2 linked regions of the Microlunatus soli genome follow. The protein of the gene in region 1 interacts with the protein of each later gene in a pairwise test. Links are inferred from orthologs where the notes say so. Each region holds a gene or a part of one and is shown on either strand. Other genes may lie near its edges. The genes, in order: aceE and nth.

Evidence for each region.
Region 2: the proteins of aceE (region 1) and nth interact in binary tests that used the Escherichia coli proteins (3 or more experiments, as listed by UniProt). The link is inferred for Microlunatus soli from one-to-one orthologs.

What each region holds. Positions count from the first base shown.
Region 1 is NZ_LT629772.1:5,432,986-5,448,404, forward strand. The notes cover bases 11,554-14,867. They hold aceE (pyruvate dehydrogenase (acetyl-transferring), homodimeric type), read right to left. Parts: upstream 14,523-14,867; coding sequence 11,754-14,522; downstream 11,554-11,753. Other genes in these bases: BLU38_RS24945 (4-hydroxybenzoate 3-monooxygenase), read left to right, coding at 11,554-11,733. Outside these bases: BLU38_RS24895 (acyl carrier protein), read right to left, coding at 1-205; BLU38_RS24900 (acyltransferase domain-containing protein), read right to left, coding at 347-1,564; BLU38_RS24905 (HD domain-containing protein), read left to right, coding at 1,964-2,401; BLU38_RS24910 (PucR family transcriptional regulator), read right to left, coding at 2,433-3,659; BLU38_RS24915 (hypothetical protein), read left to right, coding at 3,829-5,286; BLU38_RS24920 (hypothetical protein), read left to right, coding at 5,332-6,822; BLU38_RS24925 (PHP domain-containing protein), read left to right, coding at 7,046-8,095; BLU38_RS32110 (hypothetical protein), read right to left, coding at 8,123-8,962; BLU38_RS24935 (mandelate racemase/muconate lactonizing enzyme family protein), read right to left, coding at 9,083-10,171; BLU38_RS24940 (hypothetical protein), read right to left, coding at 10,303-10,470; more of BLU38_RS24945, read left to right, coding at 10,552-11,553; BLU38_RS24955 (DUF3052 domain-containing protein), read left to right, coding at 14,969-15,394; BLU38_RS24960 (peroxiredoxin), read left to right, coding at 15,411-15,419. UniProt on the Escherichia coli protein: Component of the pyruvate dehydrogenase (PDH) complex, that catalyzes the overall conversion of pyruvate to acetyl-CoA and CO(2).
Region 2 is NZ_LT629772.1:2,368,493-2,383,538, forward strand. Bases 10,459-13,399 are described here. They hold nth (endonuclease III), read right to left. Parts: upstream 12,332-13,399; coding sequence 11,585-12,331; downstream 10,459-11,584. Other genes in these bases: BLU38_RS10980 (NUDIX hydrolase), read right to left, coding at 10,459-10,950; BLU38_RS10985 (TlpA family protein disulfide reductase), read right to left, coding at 10,947-11,588; BLU38_RS10995 (Crp/Fnr family transcriptional regulator), read left to right, coding at 12,433-13,110; BLU38_RS11000 (S1C family serine protease), read right to left, coding at 13,202-13,399. Outside these bases: BLU38_RS10940 (sensor histidine kinase), read left to right, coding at 1-52; BLU38_RS10945 (response regulator), read left to right, coding at 123-899; BLU38_RS10950 (ABC transporter ATP-binding protein), read left to right, coding at 1,306-4,986; BLU38_RS10955 (sensor histidine kinase), read left to right, coding at 5,151-6,494; BLU38_RS10960 (response regulator), read left to right, coding at 6,503-7,195; BLU38_RS10965 (ABC transporter ATP-binding protein), read left to right, coding at 7,350-8,234; BLU38_RS10970 (ABC transporter permease), read left to right, coding at 8,231-9,313; BLU38_RS10975 (HD domain-containing protein), read right to left, coding at 9,517-10,200; more of BLU38_RS10980, read right to left, coding at 10,279-10,458; more of BLU38_RS11000, read right to left, coding at 13,400-14,683; BLU38_RS11005 (hypothetical protein), read left to right, coding at 14,845-15,046. UniProt on the Escherichia coli protein: DNA repair enzyme that has both DNA N-glycosylase activity and AP-lyase activity. The DNA N-glycosylase activity releases various damaged pyrimidines from DNA by cleaving the N-glycosidic bond, leaving an AP (apurinic/apyrimidinic) site.

The sequences.
Region 1 (15,419 bases):
CCGTCTTCAGGTTCTTGGCCTCTTCGTCGGGAATGCTGACGCCGAACTTCTCCTCGGCGGCGTAGATGATCTCGACCATCGAGAGCGAATCGACATCGAGGTCATCGGTGAACGACTTGTCGAGCTGGACGTCGTCGGCCGGGACCCCGGCGACCTCGTTGACGATCTCGGCCAGGTCGCTGCGGATCTCTTCGGTGGTTGCCATCTGGCTTGTCTCCCTTGTGGTTGATCATGCTGGTAGTTGTCGATCGAGCGATCGGATGGACCGGGCTGGTCCGGATTCAGTTGTCGATCATGCCCGGTTGAGATGTCGATCACGAAGATGCGACCTGCTCATCGGTGATCGTCAGCGGCTCACCTCGGTCGCGTCGGCCGTTTCGACGACCGGATGCAACCTCAGCAGTGGCTGGCCGGGCGAGACGGGATCGCCGTCCTCGGCCAGCCATTCCACGACGATCCCGCCATGCGGGGCACTGACCGGGATCTCGTCGCGGAGGTTCTTGACAGCACCGACTGTGCTCATGCGCGGCAGTACTGTGCCGATCTCCAGATCGTCGGTACGGATGAACTGCCCCTTGCCGGGGGACACGATCAGTCGCCAGGTCGGATTGCCGTTGATCGGCCCGGCGGCGCCGGCGTCGGCGTGCTGGCGGACGAAGTCGGCCGCGTCGCCGAGCTGATCGGGAGTGTTCATTGCGAACACCTCGACGCCCTTCAGGTTGCGTTTGGCGATGCCGGTCAGGGTGCCGGCCGGCGGCATCTCCAGCAGGCCGGTGACGCCGAGATCGGCCATCGTCGTCATGCACAGATCCCAGCGGACCGGGGAGGACACCTGGCGGACGATGCGTTGCAGCACCTCGGCCCCGTCGTGCACCACCTGTCCGTCGGCGTTGGACAGCAACCGGGTCCGCGGATCGTGGGTGGAAACCGCGCGGGCCAGATCGGACAGATGCTGCACCGCCGGCGCCATGTGCACGGTGTGGAACGCGCCGGCGACGCTGAGCTCGATCAGCCGGGCCCGGGCCGGCGGGTCACCGGCCAACGCTCGCAGTTGGTCAACGGTGCCGGCGGCCACGACCTGGCCGCGTCCGTTGTTGTTGGCCGCGGTCAGCCCATGCTCGTCGATCTTGGCCAGCACCTCGTCGGGGTTGCCGCCGATCACCGCCGTCATCGAGGTCGGCGTCGCGGCACTGGCCTCGGCCATCGCCCGGCCCCGCTCCCGGACCAGCACCATCGCCTGCTCGGCGGTCAGGACACCGACGCCGGCTGCCGCAGTGATCTCGCCGACCGAATGTCCGGCGGCAACACCGATATGGGCGAAGGCGTCGGTCGGATGCGGAAAGAGTTCGAGCGCGGCCAACAGGCCGGCGGCCACCAGCAACGGTTGCGCGATCGCGGTGTCTCGGATCGTCTCGGCGTCGGCCTCGGTCCCGTAGTGAGCAAGATCAAGTCCGCTGACCGCCGACAACCAGTCCAACCGCTCGGAGAAGGTCGGTTCGGCGATCCACGGTTTCAGGAAACCTGGGGTCTGGGCACCCTGACCGGGAGCGACAATGGCGAGCACGCGACAACTCTTCCGCGCCGACCCCCGTTCAGCCCTGCAACGACACGACGAATCTCTTGATGTCGAGTTGTCAGATCCCTACAAACACCCGACCAGTGCACGGACAGGTCTACCCCTGATGACCGGATCGGACGTTGGCAGAAGTGACCAATGTGACTGGTGTGTCTGATGAGGTTACGGGCTTCTCGTCTGATCCCGCGCAACGCCCAGGCGACGAGGGTCACATCGCAGCAACTGTTGCGAAATCGCCCTCGGGTGTTGGTTGGCCCGGGGCGATTCGGTAGCAACTGTTGCAATCTGGCCGAGGTCGGCGGCCCGGTAACTGCTGGGATCGGCATGTCGTCGGAGGGGATGGGCAGAATGCGAAGCAGCCACCAGCCGAACGTGAGGGAGTACGAGATGGCGACAGCGGAGAGCGTCGACCGGGCGATAGCGATCGCGACCCAGGCGCATCGGGGGCAGACCGACAAGAGCGGCGAGCCGTACATCGGTCATCCCGAACGGGTCGCCGACCGATTGGCCGAAGATGATCATGACGGCAGGGTCGTCGCCTGGTTGCACGACGTGGTCGAGGACACCGACGTCACAGCAGATGATCTTGCCGCCGACTTCGACGCGGCGATCGTGGCCGCGGTGGTCGCGTTGACCAGGGTCGAGAAAGATGAACCGGACGACTACTACCGGCGGGTCAGGGCGGATCCGCTGGCGCTACGCGTCAAGTTCGCCGACATCGCCGACAACACCGATCCGGCCCGGGTCGCTCGGCTCGACGACCGGACCCGCACCAGGTTGGCCGGAAAATATGATCATGCCCTCGAGGTGCTCCGCGGCGGCTGACGGGCCGAGGCTCGTCGCCGACGGTCCAAGATCAACTGGTCTGCCTGCCGTCGGTCGGTAGCAGCCGCCCCAGGGTGAGTGCCAGCCGTAAGACGTAGGCGTCCCGGGCGTCGGTCGGGCTATGACCGGTGACCTCGCTGATCCGCTTCAACCGATAGCGAACGGTATTGGCATGCACGAACAGAGAACGGGCGGTCGCCTCGACGCTGGCGCCATGATCAAGAAAGACGATCAAGGTCTCCAGCAGGCCGCTCCCTGCTGCCGCCAGGGGAGCGTAGATGTCGCGGGCCAGAGCACGGCGGGCATGGCCGTCGCCGGACAGCGCGCGCTCGGGCAGCAGATCGTCGGCCCGGACCGGTCGCGGGGCATCCGGCCACGCGGCGGCCGCCCGGTAGCCGGACAGCGCCGCCCGAGTGCTGCGGGTGGCCTCGGCGAGATGATCAACCGGTGGGCCGATCACGATCGGGCCGGCGCCGAAGGTGTCGGCGAACCGCTCGACCATCCGCAGTGCGACATCGGGCGCGGCGATCTCGCCACCACCCAGCACCACCACCAGCCGATCACCCTGAACGGCGCCGAGCATGTCGAGCCCGGCCTTGGCGCATTCGTGCCGGATGCTCTCGATCGCGACGGTCGGCTCCTCGGCCGGCTCCGGGCCGACCACGACCACGACGTTGGCCGACGATCGCCAGCCCAATGCGGAGGCGCGCGACAACACGGTCTCGTCGGTCTCGCCGCGGATCACGGCATCGGCGACGAGCGCCTCCAGCCGGGCATCCCAGGCCCCGCGCAGTTCGGCCGCCCGGGCGTAGATCTCGGCAGCGGTGAACGCGACCTCCCGGCTGTACTGCATCATGGCGGCCTGCAGCACGGCGCGGTCGCCGCGCGGCATCAACTCGTCGATCTGGTTCTCCGCCACTTCGATCGTGGTCCGGACCAGTTCGACGGTCTGGTACAGCGAGATCCGCCGAGCCAACTCCCGAGGTGCGGAACCGAAGACGTCGGCGGTCGACGGGCGTTCCGGCTCAGGATTGGCGAACCACTGGACGAACCCGTCGATACCGGCCTGCGCGACCAGCGTGATCCAGGACCGGTGCTTGGCGTCCAGTTCGGAGAACCAGGCATGTCGGCTCTCCATCTCCGAGACGGCCGCGGTCGTCATCTCACCCGACACCGCCGCCATCCGCTTGGCGATCGCCGCCCGGGTCTTGGCAGACGGCAGCAGAGATCGGCTGATGCCGCGAGGAGTTGCCGCCATGGTGCGCAGCGTATTCGGTTGACCTCGCCCGGGTGGAACCGGTCGTGTTCCGGTCGTGACCGAACGTGCTGCTCGGCGTGATCGAATCGACCTACTGATCGTGATCGATTCGGCCCGTCGACGCTCACAGCTTCACCTAAGGTGAGCAGATCCCGCCCGAGGAGCCACCATGATCAACGCGAACCAGAACCGCGACAAGTCATCAACCCGCCACAGGCTGGCCGCCGCGGCGCTGGCATCCACTCTGGTGATCGCGGGATTGATCATCGGTGCTCCGCGGGCGGCCGCCGAACCGGAGTGCCTGCGCGCTTCGTACGACTTCGACGGGGACTACCGCACCGACCCGGTGATCGGTGCCCCGGGCGCCAGTGGCCGCAGCGGCACGGTCCAGGTCCGGATCACCAACGAGGACAGGGAAAAGGTCGTCCGGCTCCAAGGGCCCAACGGTTTCGGCTCCTCGGTCGGCCAACTGTCGTCCTACGTCAATGAGGGCGATGATCGGCTCTGCAGCCAACTCGTGGTCGGCAGCCCGCAGGAGACGGTCGACGGCAAGGCCGCAGCGGGCGCCGTCTATGTCTACGCCTGGGACGGTGACGAGTTCGTCCAACGGGGCCGGTACACCCAAGGACATGACGGTGTACCGGGGACCGCTCAGGCCGGCGCCCGTTTCGGCGCAACGGTGGCGTCAGCGACCCGACTGCACGACGAGGTCGATCCGCGGTCACGCCGGCTGTACGTCGGGGCGCCCGGGCAGGACGTCTCGTCGGTTGCCGATGCCGGCAGTGTCACCTCCTTCCGGCTCGGGACCGCGGACCGTCCCGCAGCCGAGGACGGCAAGATCATCAGCTACGCCAGCGCCGGCGTTCCTGGTGCACCGACGCCGCACGGTGCCCTCGGGGCGGCGCTCTCGGTCAGCCACGGCGTGGTGGCGATCGGCGCTCCCGGACAGGCGGTCGGCGGTGTGGCCGCGGGCGCGGCACTGATCATGGCCGAGGACGATGCCGCGCCGTTCGCGCCGCGTCAGCTGAGTCAGTCGACCTCCGGCGTGCCGGGCAGTTCGGAGCGCGGTGATCGGTTCGGGGCGGCGATCGAGCTGGCCGGCCAGGAGGGTGATGCGGTGATCCCGTTGGTCGTCGGAGTCCCGGGTGAGGATCTCTCGTCGGTAGCCGATGCCGGATCGGCGGTGAATGTTCCGATCCGCATCGACAGTGGCGCGCCGGTGCCGGTGAGCACCGGATGGAACCAGGATTCCTCGGATCTGGCGGGCACAGCCGAAGCCGGTGACGCGTTCGGTTCGGCGATCACCTCGGTGCTGATCGGAGACAACTGGGAGTTCATCATCGGGATTCCCGGCGAGGACATCAACGGTCACCGCGATGCGGGCATGGTCCAGGTGATCGGTGACGACGACTTCGGTCTGAGTCAGTCCAGCTCAGGCATCCCGGGCGGCAACGAGAACGGTGACCGGTTCGGTGCAGCGCTGGCCGGTGGCGTGATCGGGGTGCCTGGCGAGAACGCCGGATCGGGCGCCGTGATCTACCGCGGTCCTGCCGGCGACTCCGACCCGGTCCGCTGGCTCGCACCGAGCACGAACGCCGACCGGTACGGATCCGCTGTCGCGCCCTGAGCCTGGCCCTAGAGTGATCTCAACACTTCACCCCCAGGAGTGGTCATGATCGACGACGATCGCCGTGAACGGCACCCGGTGACCGGCAGCCACGGTGCGGCGCGCCGCCGATGGCGGGTCCTGCTGACCGCTGCGATGCTGTCCGTCGGCCTGTCCGTCGGCGTCCCGCAGGCGGCGGCCGCGACGGGTTGCCGCAGCAGCGACGACATCAGCGGTGACGGCAAGCCCGACGTCGCGGTCGGCCTGCCGCAGTTGCCGGACGTGGTCTACTCGGTCGGCAGCTACCTCAAGGTGTACCGGAGTGAGGACGACACGCGGGACACGATCCACAGCACCGTGCCGGGCTTCGGGTCATCGCTGACCTACTTGTCCAGCTATCAGGACAGCAACTCCGAACTCTGCAGTCTGATCGCGGTCGGCAGTCCGAACGAGACCGTCGACGGGGTCGAGGAGGCCGGCGCCGTCTACATCTACGGGATGACCGGTTCGGGCACGCTCGAGGAGTTCGGCCGGTTCGCCCCCGGCATCGCGGGCGTACCGGGTACGCCGCAGCCGGGTGCCCACTTCGGGGCAGCGGTGGCGTCGACGCCGCGCGACGCCGACGAAGGCGAACGGGGATCCGAACGCCTCTACATCGGTGCGCCGGGTGCGGTTGTCGGCGGCGTCGGCGGTGCCGGGTCGGTGACGTCGTTCCGGATCCGCGGCGGGGACGGCAACCAGACCGCCGCGGACGCCAGGACCATCAGCTACGCGACGGCCGGCGTCGCCGGTGCGCCGTCGCCGAAGGCCGGGTTCGGGACGTCGATCAGTGTTGATCAAGGAATCGTGGCGATCGGAGCACCGGGGCAGACATCGTCCGGAGTGGCCGACGCCGGCACCGTGCTGGTGCTGTCCGATCAAGGACGATTTGATCCGCACTCGTTGAGTCAGGCTCGGACCGGCTTCCCGGGCACGGCGGAATCCGGTGACCGTTTCGGATGGTCGGTGCATGTGACGCCGCCGGCCGATGCCGCAGGTCCGCGGCTGCTGATCGGCGCGCCGGACGAGGGCATCGACGGGCTCCGGCACGCCGGCACGGTGGCCGTGGTGCCGCTGTCCCGATCGACCGGTCGTCCGAACGGCACCATCATCAATTGGGATCAGGACTCGTACGGCATGACCGGGCAGGTGGAGGAGGGGGACCGGTTGGGCTGGGCGGTGACCTCGGCCGTGCTCGGTGATCGGCTGGAACTGATCGTCGGGGCACCGGAGGAGGAGATCAAGTCGGCGTATGCCACTGGGGTGGTGCAGACGATCGGTACCGGCAAGGGCTGGAATCAGGCGACGGCCGGGATGCCGGGCTGGGTCGAGAACGGCGATCTCACCGGGGCCGCCCTCGCCGGCTCGTCCGCCGGGTTGGTGATCGGTGCACCGCACGAGAACGCCGGTCATGGGGCGGTCATCGTCGGTGTTCCCGGACTCGGTCCGACTCCGAGACTGCGACAGGCCGACCACAGTAGCCGGCAATACGCCTACGGCACCGCCGTCGCCTACTGACAGCACCGCCGGCCTTCGGTACCGGGTGATCATGATCAACAACAATCGGCCGGTCCGTCGGATGTCGCGGACCTGACGGGATGATCGGCATCCCCGATGGCGAGGCGAAACGGTACGGCTCCGTTCTGGCGCTGTAGCGCGGCCCCAGTAGAGTTTGATTCGGCGTCTGCGCTCGAAGCCGAATCGGGCCATCGGGAATCGGGCGCCACGGGAGGAGAAGCACGTGGACGGACCCGGGACCGGCAGCATCGGCGGCGACGACCACCCCGATGCGGTGGCGGCGCTGCGGGAGATCGGTTTCTGGCTGGAACGTTCCCGTGCCGACACCCATCGGGTCCGCGCTTATCGGCGGGCGGCCGACGCGGTCGAGGGACTGACCGGCGCGGAGCACGATGATCACCGTCGACGCGGCAGCTGGTCCGAGCTCGCCGGGGTCGGACCGAAGACCGCACAGGTGATCAGCCAGGCCGAGAGCGGCGTCGTACCCGATGCCTTGGCCAAGCTCCGTGGTTCCGCCAAGCCGCTGGCGACCGGCGGGGTCGAGCTGCGGTCGGCGGTGCGTGGCGATCTGCACCTGCACTCGGACTGGTCCGACGGTGGCAGCCCGCTGCGGGAGATGATGACGACCGCAATTGATCTTGGTCATCAGTACGCGGCGATCACTGATCATTCGCCGCGGCTCAAGGTCGCACGCGGACTGTCCGCCGAGCGGCTCCGCGAGCAGCTGGAGGTGATCAGCGAACTTGATCAAGACCTGGCGCCGTTCCGGGTACTGCGGGGGATCGAGGTCGACATCCTGACCGACGGTGGACTCGATCAGACCAAGGACCTGCTGGCCGAGCTGGATGTGGTGGTCGCCAGCGTGCACTCCGAGCTCCGCTCGGATTCGGAGTCGATGACCCATCGGATGGTGGCCGCCATCGCCAACCCTCAGGTCAGCATTCTCGGCCACTGCACCGGTCGGTTGGTCGAGGGCGAGCGAGGGACCAGACCGCAGTCGGTGTTCGACGCCGAGGTCGTCTTCGAAGCCTGCAAGCAGTTCGACACCGCGGTGGAGATCAACTCCCGGCCCGAACGGCAGGACCCGCCGGACGACCTGATGCGACTGGCGTACGAGACCGGATGCCTGTTCTCCATCGACACCGACGCCCACGCACCGGGCCAACTCGACTTCCTGGCCTACGGCTGCGAACGCGCAGCCGCCGTGGGCATCGAGCCGGATCGCATCATCAACACCTGGCCGGTCGATCGGCTGCTGGAGTGGTGCGAGTGACCCTGATTCGCCGACCGACAGTGTCGGTCACGGGTAGGAACTGAACGAAACCGACTCCGAGATCTGGTGCAGGTTGCCGACGTCGAGCACGAACGGCTGGTCACAGGTGATCGTGTAACCGGTCGAGGTCTTCGACGGATGTCCGTCCGCGGTGTCGTGACAGGTGGTCGTGTACGCGTCGAGCAGTTGATCGGCGATCTCGCTGTGCTCGCCGAATGCGGCCTTCAGCGCCGTGCCGACAGCCGCATCCGCGACCAGCCGCGCGTCGGCGGGTGTTACCTCGCGATCGGTCGTGACTCCCTTACGGACGGCCACGGATGCGCTGATCTCGTCGAGCTTGCGCTTCGGGTCGTTGCTGAGGTTGGTCCAGGTGACTTCCTGCTGCCAGTTGAACTTCCGTTCCGGGTAGTAGTGCGCGACGCTGCAGCTTCCGATCTCCCGCTGCTTGCCGACCTTCGGCACCTTGTCACCGCGCTGGTAGCACTTCCACCCGAAGTCGCGCGACTTCTCGGTTCTGAAGTACGTCCTCAGGTGGTGGGAATTGACGACCCGGTCGTCGAAGCACATCGGTTGCGGACGGCCGGTCCTGCACGGTACCGGCGCGCCGAGGGGGCCGGCGGACGGGGACGGTGCGGTGGTCGTGGCGGACTCTCGGTCGGTCGGGGCGGTCGGTGGCCTGGTCGTCGCACTGCCGTTGCTGCCGGGCGTAGGGGGCAGCGGTGCCGGTGCGGCCGCGCGTAGCGGACCGAACCGGGCGAACGTGAGGATCAACAGCACCGCGGCTCCGATCACGGCGATACTCGCGATCGTGCCGATAACGACCAACCCGACCCGCCTCCCGGATCGAGGTCGCTCTGGATGGGACACCAGATCTCCTCAGCTCGACTGCCCTCGGCAGTAGTTCAGCGAGAGGAGGCTACTCAGCCGTAGGCCGACCGGGCTCGGCATTCGGCCCAGGTCGAATCGGAGGGACGTCTTCAGCGCGTGCTACCGCGTTCGGCGGTCGTCGATCGCGTCCCAGTCCCAGGCGATGCCGATGCCGGGCCGATCCGGAGCCAACGCATGTCCGTCGACGATCTCGACCTCTTCGGTGGTGATCGCCCGCAGCTGCGGGATGTGTTCGACGTAGCGGCCGTTGGGCACCGCGGCGACCAGGCTGACGTGCAACTCCATCAGGAAGTGCGGGCAGACGTCGACGTGATGAGCCTCGGCCAGATGGGCGACCTTCAGCCACGGGGTGATGCCGCCGATCCGCGCGACGTCGGGTTGGACGACATGGGCGGCATCGCGTTGCAGATAATCCCGGAACTGCCCGATCGAGTACAACGATTCACCGACCGCCACCGGGATCGAGGTGCTGGCGGCGAGACGGACGTGACCGCTGACATCGTCGGCCGGCAACGGTTCCTCGAACCAACCCAAGCCCACTGCCTCGTACGCCGCCGCCCGGCGGACCGCCTCGGCGCCGGTCATCGACTGATTGGCATCGACCATGATCGGGAACTCGGCACCGACGGCATCCCGGACCGCCTGCAGCCGGGCGAGGTCCTCGGTCACCGACGGCTTGCCGACCTTGATCTTGACCCCGTGCCAGCCGGCGCGCTGAGAGGCGGAGGCGCCGGCGACCAACTCGTCCGTCGCCAGATGCAACCAGCCGCCCTCGGTGTCATACAGCGGTATCGCCTGCCGATAACCGCCGGCCAGGCACCACAGCGGCTGTCCGGCAGCAAGACAGCGGAGGTCCCACAGCGCGGTGTCGACGGCGGCGAGTGCCAGCGAGGTGATCGCGCCGACCGTGGTGGCATGGGTACTGTCGTGCAACCGCCGCCACAAGGCTTCGACGCAGCGTGGATCTTCGCCGATCAGCAACGGCAGCAGACTCTCCTGCAGCAGCGAGACGACCGCCGGTCCGCCGGTCCCGATGGTGTAGGAGTAGCCCGTCCCGATCAGGCCGTCGTCGGTGCTCAGTCGTACCAGAATCGTTTCCTGCTTGACAAAACTCTGCGTCGCGTCGGTCCGCACGGTCTCGACCTCGAGGTCGGCCAGGATCACCTCGGCGCTATTGATCACGGGCATCGCAAGCTCCTCTCACGCTCCGGATACTATCCATTCCCCCGGTGCCGGCCACAAGATCATCTCCCAGAGGATCGCCGGAGTTGACCGAGCAGATCGTTGTTGAGCGGCCGATTCCACGACACATTGCTCGGTCAGGTCGGGTTGCCGCGCCCGCGGCCGGCCCGGAGTGCGCTGAGGCCGAGGACGTTCTGCAGGAACAGGGATGTGAAGTACCACATCGCGACCGCGACACCGCCGAACAGCAGCAACGAGACACTGCCGACCGCGACTCGCGGCAGCCGGAACAGTCGCAGCGGCATCAATGGTCGACCCGCCACCCGGGTTTCGGCGAGGACTGAAGTCGACAGGCCGCGGGCACGGCCCCTGCCATGATCAGCACCATGACCGGATCGGTCGTGATCATCGGCGCCGGCCCGGCCGGACTGACGGTCGGGAACATCCTCCGCGCGGCCGGCATCGACTGCGTGATCCTGGAGGCCGGGTCCCGGGCCTTCATCGAGCAGCGGCCGCGGGCCGGCGTCCTGGAGGAGTGTGTCGTCCGCGGCCTCGAACGACGTGGGCTGGCGGCCGATCTGCTCCGCCACGCCGTACGGCAGACGACCTGCGAGTTCCGGGTCGAGGGGGAGCGACTGCGCTTCGATTTCGGTGAGCTGACCGGCCAACACCACTGGGTCTATCCGCAGCCGCGGCTGGTGACCGACCTGGTCGCCGAGTACGCCGACGTCCGCGGCGGCGAGATCGTCTTCGGCGTTGCCGATGTCGAGCTCACGGGTACCGACACCGCCGATCCGCAGGTGAGCTACACCGACGCTGAGACCGGCCGACGGCGGCTCCTGCGCTGCGACTTCGTTGCCGGCTGCGACGGGGCCCAGGGCGTGACACGGCACGCGCTGCCGTCACGGGCCGGCATCGCGCGACACGATTACGGTGTCGGGTGGCTGGCCCTGCTCGCCGAGGTGCCGCCGTCCAACGACTGTGCGGTCTTCGGCCTGCACCCGAGCGGGTTCGCCGGGCACATGGCCCGGAGCGCGACGATGACCCGCTACTACCTGGAGTGCCTACCCGACGACGATCCGGCGGACTGGTCGCACCGCCGGGTCTGGGCGGAGTTGCAGCAGCGCCTCGCTGCGCAGGGTGCCGCGCCGCTCGCCGAGGGCAGGCTGATCGAGAAGCGCGTGCTCCCGATGCGTAACTTCGTGGTCCGGCCGATGGCGTACGGTCGGCTCTTCCTGGCCGGTGACGCGGCCCATCTGACAGCCCCGATCGCCGCCAAGGGCATGAATCTCGCCCTGCACGACGCGTTCGCGCTCGGCGACGCGCTCGTCGGCCGGCTGGCCGGGGGAGACGAGTCCGCGCTCGCCGACTACTCGGCGCGGTGCCTGCGCAGGGTCTGGGACTACCAGGAATTCTCCGGCTGGCTGTCGGAGGTGTTCCACGGACCGTCGTCCGGCGACTCCCATCACGCGGGAACCGCGTTGTCCCGGCTCCGTCGGCTGTTCAGCTCACCGACCGCCGCGGCTGCCTTCGCCGAGCAATATCTGGGCATCACGGCCGGTGGCTGAACCCTTCAGCGTCAACCCGGTCAGGCTCCGGCGCCCTCCTGGTGCACACCCGCGGTGGCGGTCGGATCGTTCAGCTCGTACTTCTTGAACGCTGTGGCGACAGCGGCCGGGTCGTACTTGCCGTCCCGGGCCAGGGCAGCCAGGGTGCCGACCACGATCGACTGGGCGTCGACCTGGAAATAGCGGCGGGCGCCGGCGCGGGTGTCGGCGATGCCGAAGCCGTCGGCGCCGAGGCTGAACCAGCTGTTCGGCACCCAGCCCTGGATCTGGTCCTGAACGGCGTGCATGTAGTCGCTGACTGCGACGACCGGACCGGAGGTGCCCTCCAGGGCTCGGGTCACGTACGCCGTCTGCTGGTCCTCGCCCGGATGGGTGAAGTTGTGGTGATCAGCGGCCAGCGCATCGCGGCGCAACTCGTTCCAGGAGGTGACCGACCAGATGTCGGCTGCCACACCCCACTCCTCGGCGAGCATCCGCTGAGCATCGATCGCTGCCGGCATCGCGACACCGGAGGCCAGGATCTGCGCGGTCGGATGCTCACCCTCGCCCTGCACCTCGGGGGCGTAGCTGAAGTGGTAGAGCCCCTTCAGGATCGCCTGCGGGTCAAGATCATCGGGCGGACCGGGCTGAGCAACCGGCTCGTTGTAGACGGTGAGGTAGTAGATCACGTCCTCGCCGCCCGGATGATCCTCGTCGGAGTAGCCGTACATCCGATGCAGGCCGTCCTTGACGATCTGGGCGATCTCGAAACCGAACGCCGGGTCGTAGTGCACGATTGCCGGGTTGGTCGAGGCCAGCAACGGCGAATGCCCGTCCGCGTGCTGGGTGCCCTCACCGGTCAGCGTGGTACGACCGGCCGTGGCGCCGATCAGGAAGCCGCGGGACATCTGGTCCGCAGCCGCCCAGATCGAGTCACCGGTCCGCTGGAAGCCGAACATCGAGTAGAAGATGTAGAACGGGATCATCGGTTCGCCATGGGTGGCATACGACGATCCGGCCGCGGTGAAGGAGCCGAGCGCGCCGGCCTCGGAGATGCCCTCGTGCAGCAGCTGACCCTTCGGACCTTCCTTCCAGGACAGCAGCAGCTTGCGGTCGACCGACTCGTAGCTCTGATCGTGCGGCGAGTAGATCTTGGCGGTCGGGAACATCGAGTCCATGCCGAAGGTGCGGAACTCGTCCGGTGCGATCGGCACGATCCGCTGGCCGATCTCCGGGTCCTTCATCAGGTCACGGAGCAACCGGACCAGTGCCTGGGTGGTGGCCACCTTGGCCGAGCCGGCCGACTTCATCAGCGGGGTGTAGACCTCGTCGCCGGGCAGCTTGACGATCTTGGGCTTCGGTTGGCGTTCGGGCAGGTAACCGCCCAGCGCCTCCCGCCGCTCGTGCATGTACTTCATCTCCGGCGAGTCCTCACCCGGATGGAAGTACGGCGGATCGTACGGATCGGTCAGTTGATCATCGTCGATCGGCAGGTAGAGCCGATCCCGGAACGCCTTCAGGTCGTCGACCGAGAGCTTCTTCATCTGGTGGGTCGCGTTGCGGGCCTCCAGAGCGTCGATGGTCCAGCCCTTGACCGTCTGGGCCAGGATCACCGTCGGCTGTCCGACGTGTTCGGTCGCGGCCTTGAAGGCCGCGTACACCTTGCGGTAGTCGTGGCCGCCGCGGCCGAGCCGACGAAGATCATCGTCGGTGTAGTTCTGCACCATCGACTGCAACTCGGGGGAGTCGAAGAAGTTCTGCCGGATGTAGGCGCCGTCCTCGACCGAGTAGGTCTGGAACTGGCCGTCCGGCGTGGTGTTCATCTTGTTCACCAGGGTGCCGTTGACGTCGGCATGCAGCAGCGGATCCCAGTCCCGGCTCCAGAGCACCTTGATCACGTTCCAGCCGGCGCCGAGGAAGACCGACTCCAGTTCCTGGACGATCTTGCCGTTGCCGAGCACCGGGCCGTCCAGCTGCTGCAGGTTGCAGTTGATCACCCAGGTCAGGTTGTCCAGCTCTTCGCGGGCGGCCCGGCTGATCGCCCCCAGCGACTCCGGTTCGCCCATCTCGCCGTCGCCGAGGAAGGCCCAGACCCGCTGCTGCGAGGTGTCCTTGATGCCGCGGTTGTGCAGGTAGCGGTTGAACCGCGCCTGGTAGATCGAGTTGATCCCGGTCAGGCCCATCGAGACCGTCGGGAACTCCCAGAAGTCCGGCATGATCCGCGGGTGCGGGTAGGACGTCACTGACCGTCCGGCGCCCCGGGAGGCGTCCTGCCGGAAGCCGTCCAGATGATCGGTGGTCAGCCGGCCTTCGAGGAAGGCCCGGGAGTAGATGCCGGGGGAGGCGTGGCCCTGGAAGTAGATCTGGTCGCCGCCGCCGGGATGGTTCTTGCCCCGGAAGAAGTGGTTGAAGCCGACCTCGTACAGGCTGGCCACGCTCTGATAGGTGGCGATGTGACCGCCGACCTCCAGGCCCTTGCGGTTGGCCTTGGACACCATGATCGCGGCGTTCCACCGGATGAAGGCCCGGATCCGCCGTTCGATCAGCTCGTCACCGGGGAACTCCGGCTCCAACTCGGTGGAGATGGTGTTGATGTAATCACTGCTGCGCAGGGCCGGCACGCCGACCTGACGCTCCCGAGCGTGCTCCAACAGCTTGAGCATGATGAAGCGGGCACGATGCTTGCCGTCGGAGTCCAGCAGCCCGTCCAAGGATTCCAGCCACTCGGCGGTCTCCTCCGGATCGGTGTCCGGGATCTGGCTGGGCAGGCCTTCAGCAGTGATGGCTGGAAGCTTTCCAGGACTGGCCATCGAGGCTCCTCACGTGTTGCAGCAGGGGTGGTGCTGCTTCTCTTCTTGTCGTGCTCGGGTTGTCGTCGGGGGTCCGGCCCGCCGTCGGTGCATATCCGCGATGCCTTCCGGCTGATGCGTCGGACGGCATTTTGTGAACATTGCGTCCACCCATCCTGTCACCTCGCTCCACACGGGCGCAGCGGGACCTGCTTTACGCTCGTCCAGATGCTGGCGCAGATCATCGATACCGGCGGTATCGAACGTCGTCCGGGCGGCTGAGGAGGGCAAACGCTGCGTTACGACACGGCAACGGCCGCGCTCAAACTTTCCCCTGAGGGTCAAGCTCTGGCAGTCTGGCGGATCAAGGACGTGTGATCGGCACGCGATCGCACGACCGGCCGGCCCATCACGGTACGGCCAGACGAGTCCTTGCCGGAGGGCGGGACGAGGGAACTGGAGGTGTTGTGAGCTCGACCGCACGGCCCGAGGGAACGTCGTCGGCTGTTTCCAGGCTCGGTTTCAAATCTGGGCAGATCGTGCAGGAACTGGGATGGGACGAGGACGTCGACGAATCTCTCCGTCAAGAGGTCGAGGACGCCATCGACGGCGAACTCGTCGAAGAGGCGATGGAGCCGGTCGACGTCGTCCTGCTCTGGTGGCGCGATGAGGACGGCGACATCATCGATGGACTGTTCGACGCCATCACCGACCTGAACGACACCGGATACGTCTGGCTGTTGACACCCAAGGTCGGCCGGGAAGGCTTCGTCGACGCCACCGACCTGAACGAGGGTGCCGTCACCGCCGGGTTGACCCTGACCTCCACCGTCCCGGTCTCGGCGGGCTGGACGGCCAGCAAGCTGGTGCCGCCGAAGGGCCCCCGGCGTTGACCCCAGGGCCCAGACGTTGACCTCG
Region 2 (15,046 bases), 3.1 Mb from region 1 along the record:
CCGGGCGCGGATGCCGCTGCAACCGCCGGCCACCGACCCGGATCCTTCGTAGCGACCGAAGCCGGACCGATCAGGATTCGGCAGCCCCGTTCGACAATTCACCCACGACCTGCAAGGACACCATGAACGACGATGCGACCGCCCCGGGATCGGATGCCCCCGGCTCGGAGCAGACCGGTTCCGGACCGATCAGCGTCCTGCTGGTCGATGATCAGGACCTGGTCCGCTACGGCTTCGGGGTCATTCTCGGCATGGCCGACGGGATCGAGGTGGTCGGCGAGGCCTCCGACGGACGGCAGGCGATCGACCGCGCCCGGACGCTGCACCCGGACGTGATCTTGATGGACGTCCAGATGCCGGTGTTGGACGGGCTGGCCGCGACCCGGGAGCTGGTCGCCGACCCGGCGGTCGGCTCGGCGGTGTTGATCTTGACCACTTTCGATCGCGACGACTACCTGTATCAGGCGCTGCAGGCCGGGGCGAGCGGCTTCCTGCTCAAGAACGCCTCACCGGAGAATCTGATCGAGGCGGTCCGGGTCGTCGCCGGTGGTGACGCGCTGCTCGCCCCCGCAGTCACCAAGCGGGTGATCGCCCGCTTCGCGACCGGAACCGGCGATCCCGCACAGCTGTCGCCCGGTGATCATGAACGCCGACCGGCAGCAGCTGCACATCCGGACCGAGCGGCGGCCCACATCCCCCAGCTGACCGAACGGGAGTCCGACGTGTTGGCGCTGATCGCGCAGGGCAAGTCCAACGCCGAGATCGCCGCGGAGCTGGTGGTCGGCGAGGCGACCGTCAAGACCCACGTCTCCAACCTGTTGGCCAAACTGCAACTCCGCGACCGGATCCAGGCCGTCATCTATGCCTACGAGCACGGAATTGTGACGCCCGTCTCCTGACAGAGCCCGCAGACACCGGTGCGGAGAAATATCTCTTATCGCATTTGGCAATACAACGGGTCTGCAGTTGAGTTCTGCGGTGACATGGTGCAAGACTTTTCTCTCGTCTTCCCATCCCACTCCTCTTAGCTGGTGTTCCAGGTGCTTCTGCCCTAATCGGCTGTGGACGCTGAGCCGCCACAACCATCGCGCCATCGATCCGCCCCTCGCCGGCTCCGAGCCGACGACACGGGCCGAACGGATCGACACCGCCACCACCTCTTCCCTCTCCTGAGCATCCCCCTCCACACGCCGCCGTGTCCCGACACCGCGGCAGCGATGCCTGCTGCCTGCACCCGACGACCGCCGTTGCGGTCCCGGGTGACATCCTCCTGCAGCCCATTCCAAGATCAACTTCGGAGACTCCATGTCCGCGCCCGCGCTCCGGACCCGTCCGTCCGCGCCGCCCGCCGAAACCGTCGACTCCCTGCAGTCGCCCACTCCGCCGTCCTGGCGACGCCGGCTCCTCCCCGTCCTGAACCGCCACCGTCGGCTGCTGATCGGTACGGCCGTGCTGGCCGCGGTCTACGCCGCGCTCGGCTCGACCCTGCCGCTGATCCAGCAGATCGTGCTGGACGACGCGATCATCGCCAAGAATCGCCCGCTGTTGCCTTGGCTCGGCCTGTTGGCCGTGTTCGGTCTGATCATCGGTGTGCTGTCGATGCTGTGGCGCTACCGCTCCGGCAAGGCCGCGCTGGCGATCCAGCACGACATCCGCAACGACATCTACGACACCCTGCAACGACTGGACTTCTCCGGCCACTCGCAACTGCAGAGCGGCCAGCTGGTCTCCCGGGCCAGCACAGATCTGCGCTGGGTGCAGATGCTGATCGGCTTCATCGCCGAGGTCGCGGCCACCACCGTCGGCATCACCGTCTCGCTGGTCGTGATGTTCCGGCTGTCGCCGCTGCTGGCCGTCGTCGTGATGATCATCATCGGCACCGTGTTCGTGATCACACACCGGATGCGCACCCAGGTGCACGCCTCCGGCTGGGACTCCCAGCAGAAGGAGGCCGAGCTGATGACCGAGATCGAGGAGGCCGTGCTCGGCGTCCGGGTGGTCCGTGCCTTCGGCCAGGAGGCTGCCCAGACGACCCGGCTGCACCATGCTCTGCTGAACATGTTCCGAGCACGGGTCCGGGCGGTCCGGCTGCGGGCGCCGTTCTTCGCCTCGCTGATGGCCGGGCCGCAACTCGGCCAGGTGATCATCATCGCCCTCGGCGGCCTGCTGGTGATCAACGGCTACCTGACCGTCGGCGTCTTCCTCGCCTTCTCCAGCTACCTCACCGGACTGGCCGGCAAGGCCCGGGTGATCGGGATGATCCTGAGCAACCTGCCGCAGTGCCAGGCCGCGGTGGAGCGGATCGGCGACATCCTCGACCTGCGTCCCGACCTGACCGAGCCCGCCGAGCCGGTGACCCCGACCGACCAGGCCGGCACCATCGACTTCCGCGATGTCTCCTTCGCCTATGTGGACGGCGACGGCCATCAGGTGCTGCGCCATCTTGATCTGAGCATCGCCGCCGGCGAGTCGATCGCCCTGGTCGGTCCGTCCGGCTGCGGCAAGTCCACCGCCATGCAGCTGATCGGCCGGTTCTTCGACCCGACCGACGGCAGCGTGCTGGTGGACGGCGTCGACGTTCGCGCCCAGTCGCTGTCCCAGCTCCGCGGCCGGGTCGGGATGGTGTTCGAGAACAGCTTCCTGTTCTCCGACACGATCGCCAACAACATCTCCTACGGTCGGCCGGACGCGACCGACGACGAGATCCGGGCTGCCGCCCGCGCGGCGATGGCCGACGACTTCATCACCCGGCTGGACGACGGCTACGACACGTTGATCGGCGAGCAGGGCATGACGCTCTCCGGTGGTCAGCGACAGCGAGTGGCTCTGGCCCGGGCGCTGCTGGTCGACCCCGACATCCTGTTGCTGGACGACGCCACCAGCTCGGTCGACACCAAGGTCGAGCACGAGATCCACGCCAACCTCGGGCCGTTCCTGGCCAGCCGGACAGCGGTCATGGTCGCCTACCGGGAGTCCACCGTGCGGATGGCCGACCGGGTCGTGCTGCTCGACGACGGCCACGTTGTCGATCATGGAACCCACGAGGAACTGTTCGACCGCAGCGCGCTCTACCGGGATCTGTTCGGCGAGATGGCCGGTGGCGACGACGACGCTGCCGGTCTGCTGCCGGCCGCCCGGCGGGGCGACTTCGCGCCGACCGCCTCGGCCTGGGAGTCCCGGCAGGATGCCAGCGGCCGTCCGCCGGCCGAGCTGGAGACTCCGCCGGATGTCGCCGCCAAGATCGCCGCACTGCCGACCTTCGATGATCATCCGGGTGTCGACCTGGACGGCGAGGGCCGGCGATCCGAGCCGTTCAAGCTGGTGAAGTTCCTGAGCCCCTACCGGTACGGGCTGTTGGCCGGGCTGCTGCTGGTGGCCTTGGAAACCGTACTGGCGTTGGTCAATCCGCTGCTGATCCGCGAGGGTGTGAACGGCGGCATGCTGGACGGCAGCCTGCCGGTGCTCGGGATGGTCTGCGTCGGCGCCGCACTGCTGGCCGGTGGTCTGTTCTTCGTCCAGCGCGGCTCGCAGCTGACCACCCAGCGCACCACCGAACGGCTGCTGGTCGCGCTGCGGTCCCGGGTCTACGGGCAGTTGCAGCGGCTCGGCATCGACTTCTACGACCGCACCCAGGCCGGCCGGATCATGACCCGGATGACCTCCGACATCGACGCGATCGCGGAGCTGCTGCAGGTCGGTCTGATCAACCTGCTGATGGCGATCTTGACCTTCTCCGGGATGTCGATCGTGGTGCTGGCGCTGGATCCGCGGCTGGCGCTGACCGTGCTCTGCGTGGTGCCGCCGGCAGCCGTGGCGACCTGGTGGTATCGCCGCCGGGCGTCGGTCGCCTACGACGAGGCTCGGGAGCGGACCTCGATCCTGAACTCCAACCTGCAGGAATCGCTGGCCGGCATCCGGGTCACCCACGCCTACCGGCGGGAGGCCACCAACCTGGACCGGTTCGCAGCCCTCGGCCGGGACTTCATGTTCTGGTCCAAGCGCAGCTCGTTCGCCACCGCGGTCTACGTCGGCGTGATCGAGATCCTGTCCACCTCGGCCACCGTCGCCGTCCTCGGGCTGGGCGCGCGGTTCGTCGACGCCGGCACGCTGGCGGTCGGCACCCTGTTGGCGTTCATGCTCTACCTGGCGCAGGTGTTCGCACCGATCCAGCAGCTGGCCACCGTGTTCGACGTCTACCAGCGGGCCCGCGCCGGCCTGGTCCGGATCAGCGAGCTGCTCGGGTTGAAGACCTCGACCCCGGTTGCGGATGCTCCGGTCCGGCCGGACGTGATCAACGGCGACATCAAGCTGGAGGGGGTCCGGCTGCGCTACGCCGGCACCACCAGCGACGCGCTGAAGCGGGTCGACCTGCACATCCCGGCCGGTCAGCGGGTGGCCTTCGTCGGTCGGACCGGTGCCGGCAAGTCGACCACGGTGAAGTTGGTGTCGCGGTTCTACGATCCGACCGAGGGCCGGATTCTGGTCGACGACATCGACCTTGATCAGTTCGATCTGGCCGACTACCGCAACCGGATGGGATACGTGCCGCAGGAACCGCACCTGTTCACCCGGTCGGTCCGCGACAACATCGCCTACGGTCGGCCGGACGCGTCCGATGCCGAGGTGGAGGCCGCGGCCCGTGCGGTCGGTGCACACGAGTTCATCTCCCGGATGCCGGGTGGCTACCGACAGCTGATCACCGAACGGGGCCGTTCCCTGTCGGCCGGTCAGCGGCAGCTGCTCTGCCTGGCCCGGGCGCTGATCGTCGATCCGTCGATCCTGATCTTGGACGAGGCGACCTCCAATCTGGACCTGGCCAGCGAACGCAAGGTCAACCAGGCGATGCGGGTCGCCGCCCAGGGACGGACCACGCTGGTGGTGACCCACCGGCCGCAGTCCCTGCACTGGGTCGAACGCGTCCTGGTGGTCTCCGACGGCGCCATCGTCGGTGATCAACAGCCCGCCGACTACCTCGCCACCATGTAGTCCCTCGCCCGGTCCGCCGGACCACACCCTTGCCGCACCGTTTGCGTACCTTCGCACCCTGTACACCTGGTGCAAACGTACGCAAACGGTGCGGCAGGCTGGTTCAGCGCTTCAGGGGTGCGGCCGATCGGCGGTCATCCTTTCGGACGAAGGCGGATCATTCCGTGGAGGACTATCGGTCGGACCTCGACGTTCCTATTGTCACCATCATGAACGCCATCGACGAGGCCGATCCGCCGCCACCTCGGCTCACCCCGAACGCTCTTCTCGGGCGGATCTGCATCAGTGCGGCGATCAGTGCTGCGGCCTGGATCTACACGGTGGTGTCCGTGATCGGCGCGGGGACACAACCCACGTGGTCGATCATCCTGACCATCGGTTTCGGTGCTGCCGGATGGGTGTTGGTGTTCTTCCGGCGACGCCGCCCGGCAATCACGCCGCTCCTGATCTTCTGCTGTGCTGCGGTGTCGCCGCCGGCGTTCGGCCCGTTCCTCTGGGCGTCGTGTTCGCTGGCCACTCGACGCCGCTGGCGACAGTACGGATGGGTCGGTGCCGGCGTGCTGATCATCTACGCAGCCCAGATGCTGGTTCCGATCGACCTCAGCACCGGGTTGCCGAGCGACCATGTTCCCCAGGCCGGTGTGAAGGGGATCGCGTTCTTCGTCTTCGGCGTGACGGCCGCAACCGCAGTCACGATGGTGGCCTGCGGCATCTGCGGCGGCGCAATCGGAGCCCAGCGCAGCTTGTTGTGGAAGCTGCAGGACCGGACCCGACGGGCCGAGGCCGAGCGTGATCTGCGGATCGCGCAGGCTCGCAGCATGGAACGGCAACGGATCGCCCGCGAGATGCACGACGGGCTCGCCCATCGGATCTCGCAGATCTCGGTGCATGCCGGTGCCCTGGCCTTCCGCCCGGACCTGGACTCCGCTCAGGTCGGTGCGGCCGCCACGACCATCCAACGGTCGTCCCATCTGGCGCTGACCGAGCTGCGCGACATCCTCGGCGTACTCCGCGACACCGACGACACCGACGGATCTCGGCCGATCGCTTCGGCCGCCCACCTCGGCGAACTCCTCGACTCCCACTCTTCGACCGGGACCGACCTGCGCGTCCGGATCGATCAGGACGTTCTCGATGATCTTGCTCCGCCGATCGGTCGGGCCGTCTACCGGATCGTCCAGGAGGCGCTGACCAACGCCGGACGGCATGCCTTCGGCCAGCCGGTGTCACTCACGATCGACAGGACCGACGGCAGTCTGGAGATCACCGTCCGCAACCCGATCGCCGCGCAAACACCATCGGCCCGACCCGGTGCGCCGCTGCCGGAGTCCGGCTATGGCATTGTCGGACTGACCGAACGCGTCGCCCTGCTCGGAGGGAGTCTCGACATCGACCGATCACCGAACGACTTCACGCTGCACGCCCGGCTGCCGCTCGGCGCCGATCTTCCGCGCGCCGCAGCAAGTCCGCTGACCGGTACGCAGTCGAGTGAGACGGCTCCGGCGTGATGGAGGCCGTGGATCCTGCGACCGCGCCGGCGGCGATCGGGATCATGATCGTCGACGATGACCCGATCGTCCGCTCCGGACTGCGGATGATGCTGGACGGGTTGCCAGATCTGCGCCTCGTCGGCGAGGCGTCCAACGGCCGGGATTGCCTTGCCCAGTTACGATCTCTCGCGCCAGACCTGATCCTGATGGACCTGCGGATGCCGGTCCTGGACGGCATCGAGACCACCCGACGGATCGCCGAGGGCAGCCCCGCGACACGGGTGCTCGCGCTGACCACCTTCGACACCGGGGAACTGGCGCTGGCGGCGTTGGCCGCCGGAGCGGTCGGGTTCCTGCTCAAGGACACACCGCCGCAAGATCTGGTCGATGCTGTGCGTGCGGCCGGCCGTGGCGAACCGACACTGGCTCCGACGGCAGCGCGGGCGCTGCTCGACCACGTACGCCAAGATCACCGGACGGCGTCCCGGGACGCCGCACGTGCCCGGCTGGCCGACCTGTCACCGCGCGAACGGGACGTCGGCCGCGCCGTCGCCGACGGACTCAGCAACGCCGACATCGCCGATCGGCTGAGCATCTCGCTGCCGACCGTGAAGACCTACATCTCCCGACTGCTCGACCACCTGGACGTCGCCAACCGGGTCCAGATCGCCCTGCTCGTCCAACAGGCCGACCTCGACCCACCCCCACCGTCGCACTAGTTGCGTACCTTCGCACCAGGTGTACGTGGTGCGAAGGTACGGAAGTGGTGCGGCGGTGATCGGGTGCGGGTGTGCCGGGTCCGGCTGAGGGTGGAGCCAGGATCTCCCCCTTGGTGCGGAGGTGTGACCGGGCGATGCTTCCTAGGCTGAGGTCATGCTCGAAGTGTCGAAGATCAACAAGTCCTTCACCGGGCGGCGGGTGCTGAGGGATGTCAGCTTCGACGTCGCCGGTGGACGGATCACCGGCTTCGTCGGCCGCAACGGCGCCGGCAAGACCACCACCATGCGGATCATGCTGGGCGTGCTGGCCGCCGACAGCGGCGAGGTCCGGCTCGACAAGCAGTCCTTGACCGCCGACGACCGACGACGCTTCGGCTACATGCCGGAGGAACGCGGGCTGTATCCGAAGATGCCGATCGGTGAGCAACTCGGCTACCTGGCCCGACTGCACGGGCTGTCGGCGTCCCGGGCTCGGCACAACACCACCGATCTGCTGGACAAGCTCGGACTCGCCGAACGCTCCGGCGACCGGGTCGAGACACTGTCCCTGGGCAACCAACAGCGGGCCCAGGTCGCGGCGGCATTGGTCCACGACCCGGAGGCGCTGATCCTCGACGAGCCGTTCTCCGGCCTGGATCCGCTCGCGGTCGACGTCGTGCTCGCGGTGTTGAAGGAGCGGGCCGATGCCGGCGTGCCGGTGCTCTTCTCCTCACACCAGTTGGACATCGTGGAGCAGCTCTGCGACGACCTGGTGATCATCGCCGACGGCACCATCCGGGCGACCGGTGATCGCGACGCGCTGCGCCGACAGTACGCCGGTAGCACCTATCAGGCGACCTTCGGCTTCGATGCCGGCTGGCTGCGTGATCAGTCCGGGGTCCAGGTGATCGAGTTCGACGGTCCGCACGCGATCTTCGAGACCGACTCCGCCGACGCCGCACAGGCCGTCCTGACGCGGGCCGTCGAACGCGGCCCGGTGCTCAGCTTCACCCCTCGCCGGCCCAGGCTGGCCGAGATTTTCAAGGAGGTCATCCAGTGAACCGCAGCCAACAGATCTGGCTGGTCGCCGAGCGGGAGATCCTGGCTCGGGTCCGCAGCAAGGCGTTCCTGATCTCGACCGCGCTGATGCTGGCCGGCGTACTCGCCTCGGTGATCATCAGCGGCCTGCTGGCCGATCGTGATCACTCGACCCCGGTCGCCGCGGTCGGTCCGGCGGCACAGCAGATCGCCGACAGTCCAGAGCTGACGGTCAAGACCGTGAACGACCGGGAACAGGGAGTTCAGCTGCTCCGCGACGGGACCGTGGATGCTGTCGTGATCAGCGACAACGGCAACCGGACCGGGCTCAAGATCATCGCCGAGGACTCCAGCCCGGACGAACTGGTGGCGCTGTTGAGCGTCAAGCCCTCGGTCGAGCTGTTGGACCGGTCCCAGATGTCGCCGATGGTGCGCTACTTCGCCGCACTCGCCTTCGGTGTGGTGTTCTTCATCTCCGCGGTCACCTTCGGCGGAACGATCGCGCAGAGTGTCGTGGAGGAGAAGCAGACCCGGATCGTGGAGATCCTGCTGTCCACCATTCCGGCGTCGGTACTGCTGACCGGCAAGATCATCGGGAACAGTCTGCTGGCCTTCGGTCAGGTGGTGCTGCTCGGCGCCTGCGCCGTCGTCGGCCTGACCGTCACCGGCGACACCCAACTGCTCGGCGCGCTCGGGGCACCGATCGCCTGGTTCGTGGTGTTCTTCGTGATCGGTTTCGTCCTGCTGGCAGCGATGTACGCCGCCGCAGCCTCCCTGGTCTCCCGCCAGGAGGACGTGCAGTCGGTGCTGATGCCGGTCACGATGTTGGTGATGATCCCCTACTTCCTGGTGATCTTCCTCAACGACAACGACCTGGTGATCACGATCATGTCCTACGTGCCGTTCTCGGCAGCGGTCGGGATGCCGTTCCGGATGTTCGTCTCCGACGCCGCCTGGTGGGAGCCGCTGCTGTCACTGCTGATCCTGATCGCGAGCACCGCGGGCGTGATCGCTATCGCGTCCCGGATCTACCGCAACGCACTGCTCCGGGTGGGCGCCCGGGTGACCCTCCGCGACGCCCTGCACGGCTCCGACGCCTGACCTCGGATCCGATCCTGCCGAGCGGCGACCCGCCCCGTCGCGTACTGGCGTCGAACGGTCCACACTCAGTCCGGTCAGATGGCAGTCGGTGTTACCGAATCGCCCCTTGGAGAGCGGCAGCCAGGGGCGAGACGGTCGCATGTGTTACGAAATCGCCCAGATGGGTGGCCCCTGGCGAGTGGTCTGCGGGTGCCGACGACTCCTCAGCCGGCGTTGAGGGGCCACTCGTCGGGGTCGAAGTCGGCGCGGACGCCGAGGTCGTCGATCAACTGCAGGGCCTCGGTGGTCAGATTGGTCCGGGCGGCGGCGTTCAACCGGCGGCCCTTGCTGGTCCGGAAGATGTCCCGGCCACCGAAGCGCTGCAGCACAGCCAGTCGACCGCGGGCGAACTCCTGATCATCCAGCTTGGGGTATTCGGCGCGAACGTCGGCGACGTAGCGGCGATAGTCCTCCGGTTCGGCGGCGAGGATCGCCAGGTCGGCGTCACAGAGCAACTCGCCGTCGGCGTCGGAGCCCAACGGTCGATGGGTCTCGGTGAGCCGGACCAGCCGGGCGACCTCGCCGATCTCCTCCTGTTCGAAGCCGCAGCGACCGAGCGTACGGATGGCCAGTCGGGCCGAGGCCTCCTCGTTGCTCAGTTCGGCGGTCGGGATCGCATACACCGCATCGTGGAACCAGGCGGCCAACGAGACCAGGAAACGATCATGCTTGGCGGTCGCGAACTCCTCGACCCGATCCAGGACGTGGGCCAGATGTCGCTGATCGTGGTAGTGCCGCTGCGGCTCGGCGTAGCGCCGTACCAGCTCCGCACCGACGTCGGCGTGCTCGCCGAGCAGATCGGCGAACCGTGCGTTCAGACTCTGCGCCAGTTCTTGATCTTCGGTCATCGGTGCTGCTCCTTCGTGTGGATCCGACCCGGACAAGACCCCTGTGAGGGTATCGGGCCGAACGAGCGTAACGGGACCTCAAACTCTGCCGAGGTAGCGGTCCGGGATGTTCTTGGTACGACGCCGGTCCCACGGCTGCTGCCAGCCGCCGCGGGTCAGGACGCCGTCCACCATGTAGGCGGTGAGCCCCCAGATCAACAACTCCCCGATGAAGAAGCCGGGACCGTACCGTCCGCTGGGATGGGTCATGGTGAAGCGATTCTCCGGATCGGCGAGTCGGGCGATCGGGATCCGCAGCACGGCGGCGACCTCGCCGGGATCGACGACGCCGATCGGACTCGGCCGCCGCCACCAGCCGAGCACCGGCGTCACCTGGTAGCCGCTGATCGGGACCTCGATGGTGGCCAGCTCCCCGAGCACCTGGACCCCGTCCCGATCCAGCCCGGTCTCCTCCACCGACTCGCGAAGCGCGGTGTCGGCCAGATCATGATCACCGGGCTCGTATCCGCCACCGGGGAACGCGACCTGCCCGGGGTGCGAGCGCAGCCCTGCCGCCCGCTCGATGAACAACAGATCCGGTCCGCCGACGGGTGCACCGCCGTCCGGCCCCGGCAGGGTGTCCTCACCGAGCAAGATCAACACCGCCGCCGGGCGTCGTTCCTCTTCGGTGAAGGTGTGCGGGGTGCCCGGGTCATCCAGGCTGTTCCGCAGGGTGTCCAGCCAGGCCGGAACGCCGTCGTCCGGACTCACAGCCGGACCCCGAGATGATCATCGATGGCGTCGATCAGTTCCCGGTCGGAGGTGATCGGACCGTTGTGACGGTAGGCGATCCGTCCGCTCTCGTCGATGAAGAGCGTCTGCGGTGGCCCGAGGATCCGCAGTCCGGGCTTGATCGACTTCTGTTGATCCTGGAGCTGCGGATAGCTCCACTTCGCCCGCCCGGCATAGTCGATCGCGGCAGCGGGATCGGGGTCGTCGTAGTCGATGCCGAGAAAGTTGATCTTGTTGTCGGCTCGTTCCGCGACGGCCCGCAGGTGCGGCGCTTCCTGCCGGCAGGGGCCGCACCATTGGGCCCAGATGTTGATCACGGTCGGGGTGCCTCGCAGCCCGGCCAGATTGACCGACCGACCACCGCCCAGACAGGGCAACGTGACGGCCGGCAGACCATCCGGCTGAGCCTGGGCGTCGGCGTCACTGGTCGGGCAGTCGGCGATCCCGGCCTGCTTCTTCGCCGCCGCCAGGCTCGGATCTGAGGAGGTCGAGGCGCCGGGTGGCTGGGCCGACGGGGTCGTACCCGGGGTCGCAGAGGGGGACAATGCCGAGCAGCCGGTGGTCAGCAAGATCAACAGTCCTGCGGCGACCGCCGCCGGGCGAGCTGCGGGCATCATCCCCGCGGTTCCCGGACCAGCTTCGCCGCCTTCGCCGGATCGGTCGGTCCCTCGCCGTACGACGGGCACCAGCGGGCCAACGGGCAGGCGCCACAGGCAGGATTGCGGGCGTGGCAGCGTCGCCGACCGTGCCAGATCACGTTGTGGCTGAGCTGGGTCCAGTCCTTCCGCGGGAAGAGAGTGCCGACCTCGGCCTCGACCTTGTCCGGATCGGTCTCGGTGGTCCACCCGAAACGACGGACCAGTCGGCCGAAGTGGGTGTCGACGGTGATCCCGGGCACTCCGAACGCATTGCCCAGCACCACATTGGCGGTCTTCCGCCCGACACCCGGTAACGTCACGAGCTCCTTGAGCTTGCCGGGCACCTGTCCGTCATAACGCTCGACCAGGGCCGCCCCGAGCTTGAGCATCGATTCGGTCTTGGCCCGGAAGAACCCGGTTGGCTTGAGGATCTCCTCCATCTCCGCCCGGTCCGCGCCCGCCAGCGCCGCGGCGTCGGGATAGCGACCGAACAGGATCGGGGTCACCAGGTTGACCCGTTTGTCGGTGGTCTGTGCGGACAGAATCGTCGCCACCAACAACTGCAACGGGCTGTCGAAGTCCAATTCGCAGGCCGCGTCGGGATAGGTTGCGTGCAGAGTACGGTTCATCGTGCGCGCTCGGCGGACCAGGGACGTCCGGCTCGGTGCCACACCGTCGGCCGCGGCGTCGGTTTCGGTCGGCGAGGTGGAGCCAGGAGTCATACGGCTCAGCCTACGACGCCGCGCCGCTGCGATGACGTGGTGCACACCACGGCGGCTGACGGTAGCCTGTCGGGGGAAATTGGAGATGACCAGGAGGGCACGTGGACCCCGAAGTCTTGAAACAGGCTCCGCTGTTCAAAGGGCTTGACGACGAGGCAGTGGCGGCGCTGTCGGCGGCAATGGGCACGGTCAATCTCGCGCGAGGCGAGATCCTGTTTCACGAGGGCGACACCGAGGACCGGCTCTACGTCGTGGTCAGCGGCAAGGTCAAGCTCGGCCGCAGCGGCTCGGCGGGCCGGGAGAACCTGATGGCCGTGCTCGGCCCCGGCCAGATGTTCGGCGAGCTGTCGGTCTTCGATCCCGGACCGCGTTCGACCACGGCGACCGCCGTCACGGTCTGCGATCTGCGAGTCCTGGAGCACGAGGTGCTGAACAAGTGGCTGGTCGGCCGTCCCGAGGTGGCTCAGGGTCTGCTCGGTCAACTCGCCAGCAGGCTCCGCCGGGCCAACGACACCAACGCCGATCTGGTCTTCTCCGACGTGCCGGGCCGGGTCGCCAAGGCGCTGCTCGACCTGGCGCACCGCTTCGGCGACCATCGTGAGGACGGGGTGCATGTGCACCACGACCTGACCCAGGAGGAACTGGCCCAGCTGGTCGGCGCGTCCCGCGAGACGGTCAACAAGGCGCTGGCCGACTTCGCCGCCCGCGGCTGGATCCGGCTCGAGCCGCGCTCGGTCACCCTGATCGACGTCGAACGCGTCGAACGCCGAGCCCGCTGACCCACCCCGTACGGTTCCCGCGCACTTTTGCGGTTCCAGCGCTGCTTGCAGCCTGCGCTGGGACCTCGAAGGTGCGCGGGAAGAGTGGGGGTCAGGCGGAGCCGAGGGTGACCTTGGCGGTCTTGGATTGTCCGTCGCGTTGATAGTCGACCTGCACCGCGGTGCCCGGTGCGTAGTAGTGGGTCGCGGCGATCAGACCGTCGGCTGTGGTCACCTTGAATCCGTTCAGCGCGGTCACCACATCACCGGCCCGCAACCCCGCGTCGTCGGCTGCGCTGCCGGATTCGACGCTGCGCAACTGGACGCCGGTGGTGGTCGATCCGAGTGAACTGTCGTCGGTGCCGGCAATCGTGACACCGAGGACGGCGTCTTCGGACTTGCCGTTGTCGATCAGCTCGGAGGCGACCCGGACCGCGACGTCGGCCGGGATCGCGAAACCGATGCCGATGTTGCCGGACTCGCTGCCGCCGCCGGCGCCGCCTTCGTCGGTCGAGGCGATCGAGGAGTCGATGCCGACCACCGATCCGTCCAGGTCGACCAGCGGGCCACCGGAGTTGCCCGGGTTGATCGCCGCGTCGGTCTGCACTGCCATGTAGACCGCGTCGTTGTTGTTGCCGGACCGGACGGGGCGGGCCTCGTTGGAGACGATTCCGCTGGTGACCGACTGGGACAGTCCGAGGGGTGCGCCGACCGCGACCACCGACTGGCCGACCGACAGCGACGACGACTTGGCGAACTTCGCCGGCTTCAGATCCTTGACGCCGTCGACCTTGATCACGGCGAGATCGTCGGTCTCGTCACTGCCGACCACCTTCGCCTGCGCGGTCTTGCCGTTGCTGAACGTGACGGTGATCTTGGTCTGTCCACTCACCTGACCCTGGCTGCCGGGAAAGCCGCCGCCACTCTGGCTGCCGGCGACGACGTGGTTGTTGGTCAGGATGTGGCCGTTCTTGTCCAGCACGACGCCGCTGCCGATGTCGCCGCTGGTACCGGACTGCACGGTGATCGTCACCACCGACGGTTCGATCACCTTGGCCGCGTCCTCGACGGTGCCGTCGGTCTTGGCCTGTTGCGGTGCCCGCTGAGTGCTGACGTTGATCGGTGAGGCGACCTGTTGCCCGTCCCGTCCGAGGGCGGCATAGGACCCGACCCCGACGCCGCCGCCGACCAGCGCGGCCAGTGCCAGCGACAACACCATCAGGCCGGCCCGACCCCGTCGTCGCGGCGACGGCTGCGGTGCGGGTTGTGCTGACGGGCTGCTGCCGGCAGGGGGTGCCGGTGGGCCGGCCATCGCCGAACCCTGTCCGGTGCCTGCGCCCTGCCCGCCGGGTGGCGGGAAGCCGCCGGCCGGGCGGTCGAAGATCGTCGTACGTTCCGGGTCATCCGGCTGCTGACCGGGCTGTTGTTCGTACGCCGCGGTCGGCTCGGTGTAGCCGTAGCCGCCCTGGCCGTAGCCGGTGCCGTACGGGGATGGCTGTGGCGGCCGGCCGAAACCGTCGCCCTGTCCGAAGAAGTGCTGCTGACCCGCCTGCCCCTGCGGGTCGTTGCCGTTGCCGGGCCCGTTCTCGTTCATGCCGACCACGGTGCCGCGCTCGACTGTGCAGAGCCTGTGGGTCGGCTGTCGGGTGGCTGACGATCCGAGGCTGTGGATAACCACGCCGTCGCGGCGATGTCCGCCCGCAGACTGTCAGGACATCCGACGGGGCGTCGGATCGCTGATCCGAGGAGGAACCCATGAAGATCGCCAAGCTCGGGCCGCTGCAGGTCGGATCGTCGCAACCGGCTCAGTGGCAGCGAGATCGGGACGCGGTGTTGAGCTATCTCAAGGGCGGCTGCGTGATCCGGGCTGCACGGTCGCTGGCGCCCGACGAGCTCGACCCGGAGCGTAAGCCGGCAGTCCCGCTGACCCTGCTGACCGACGGCGCGTGGGTCTGGT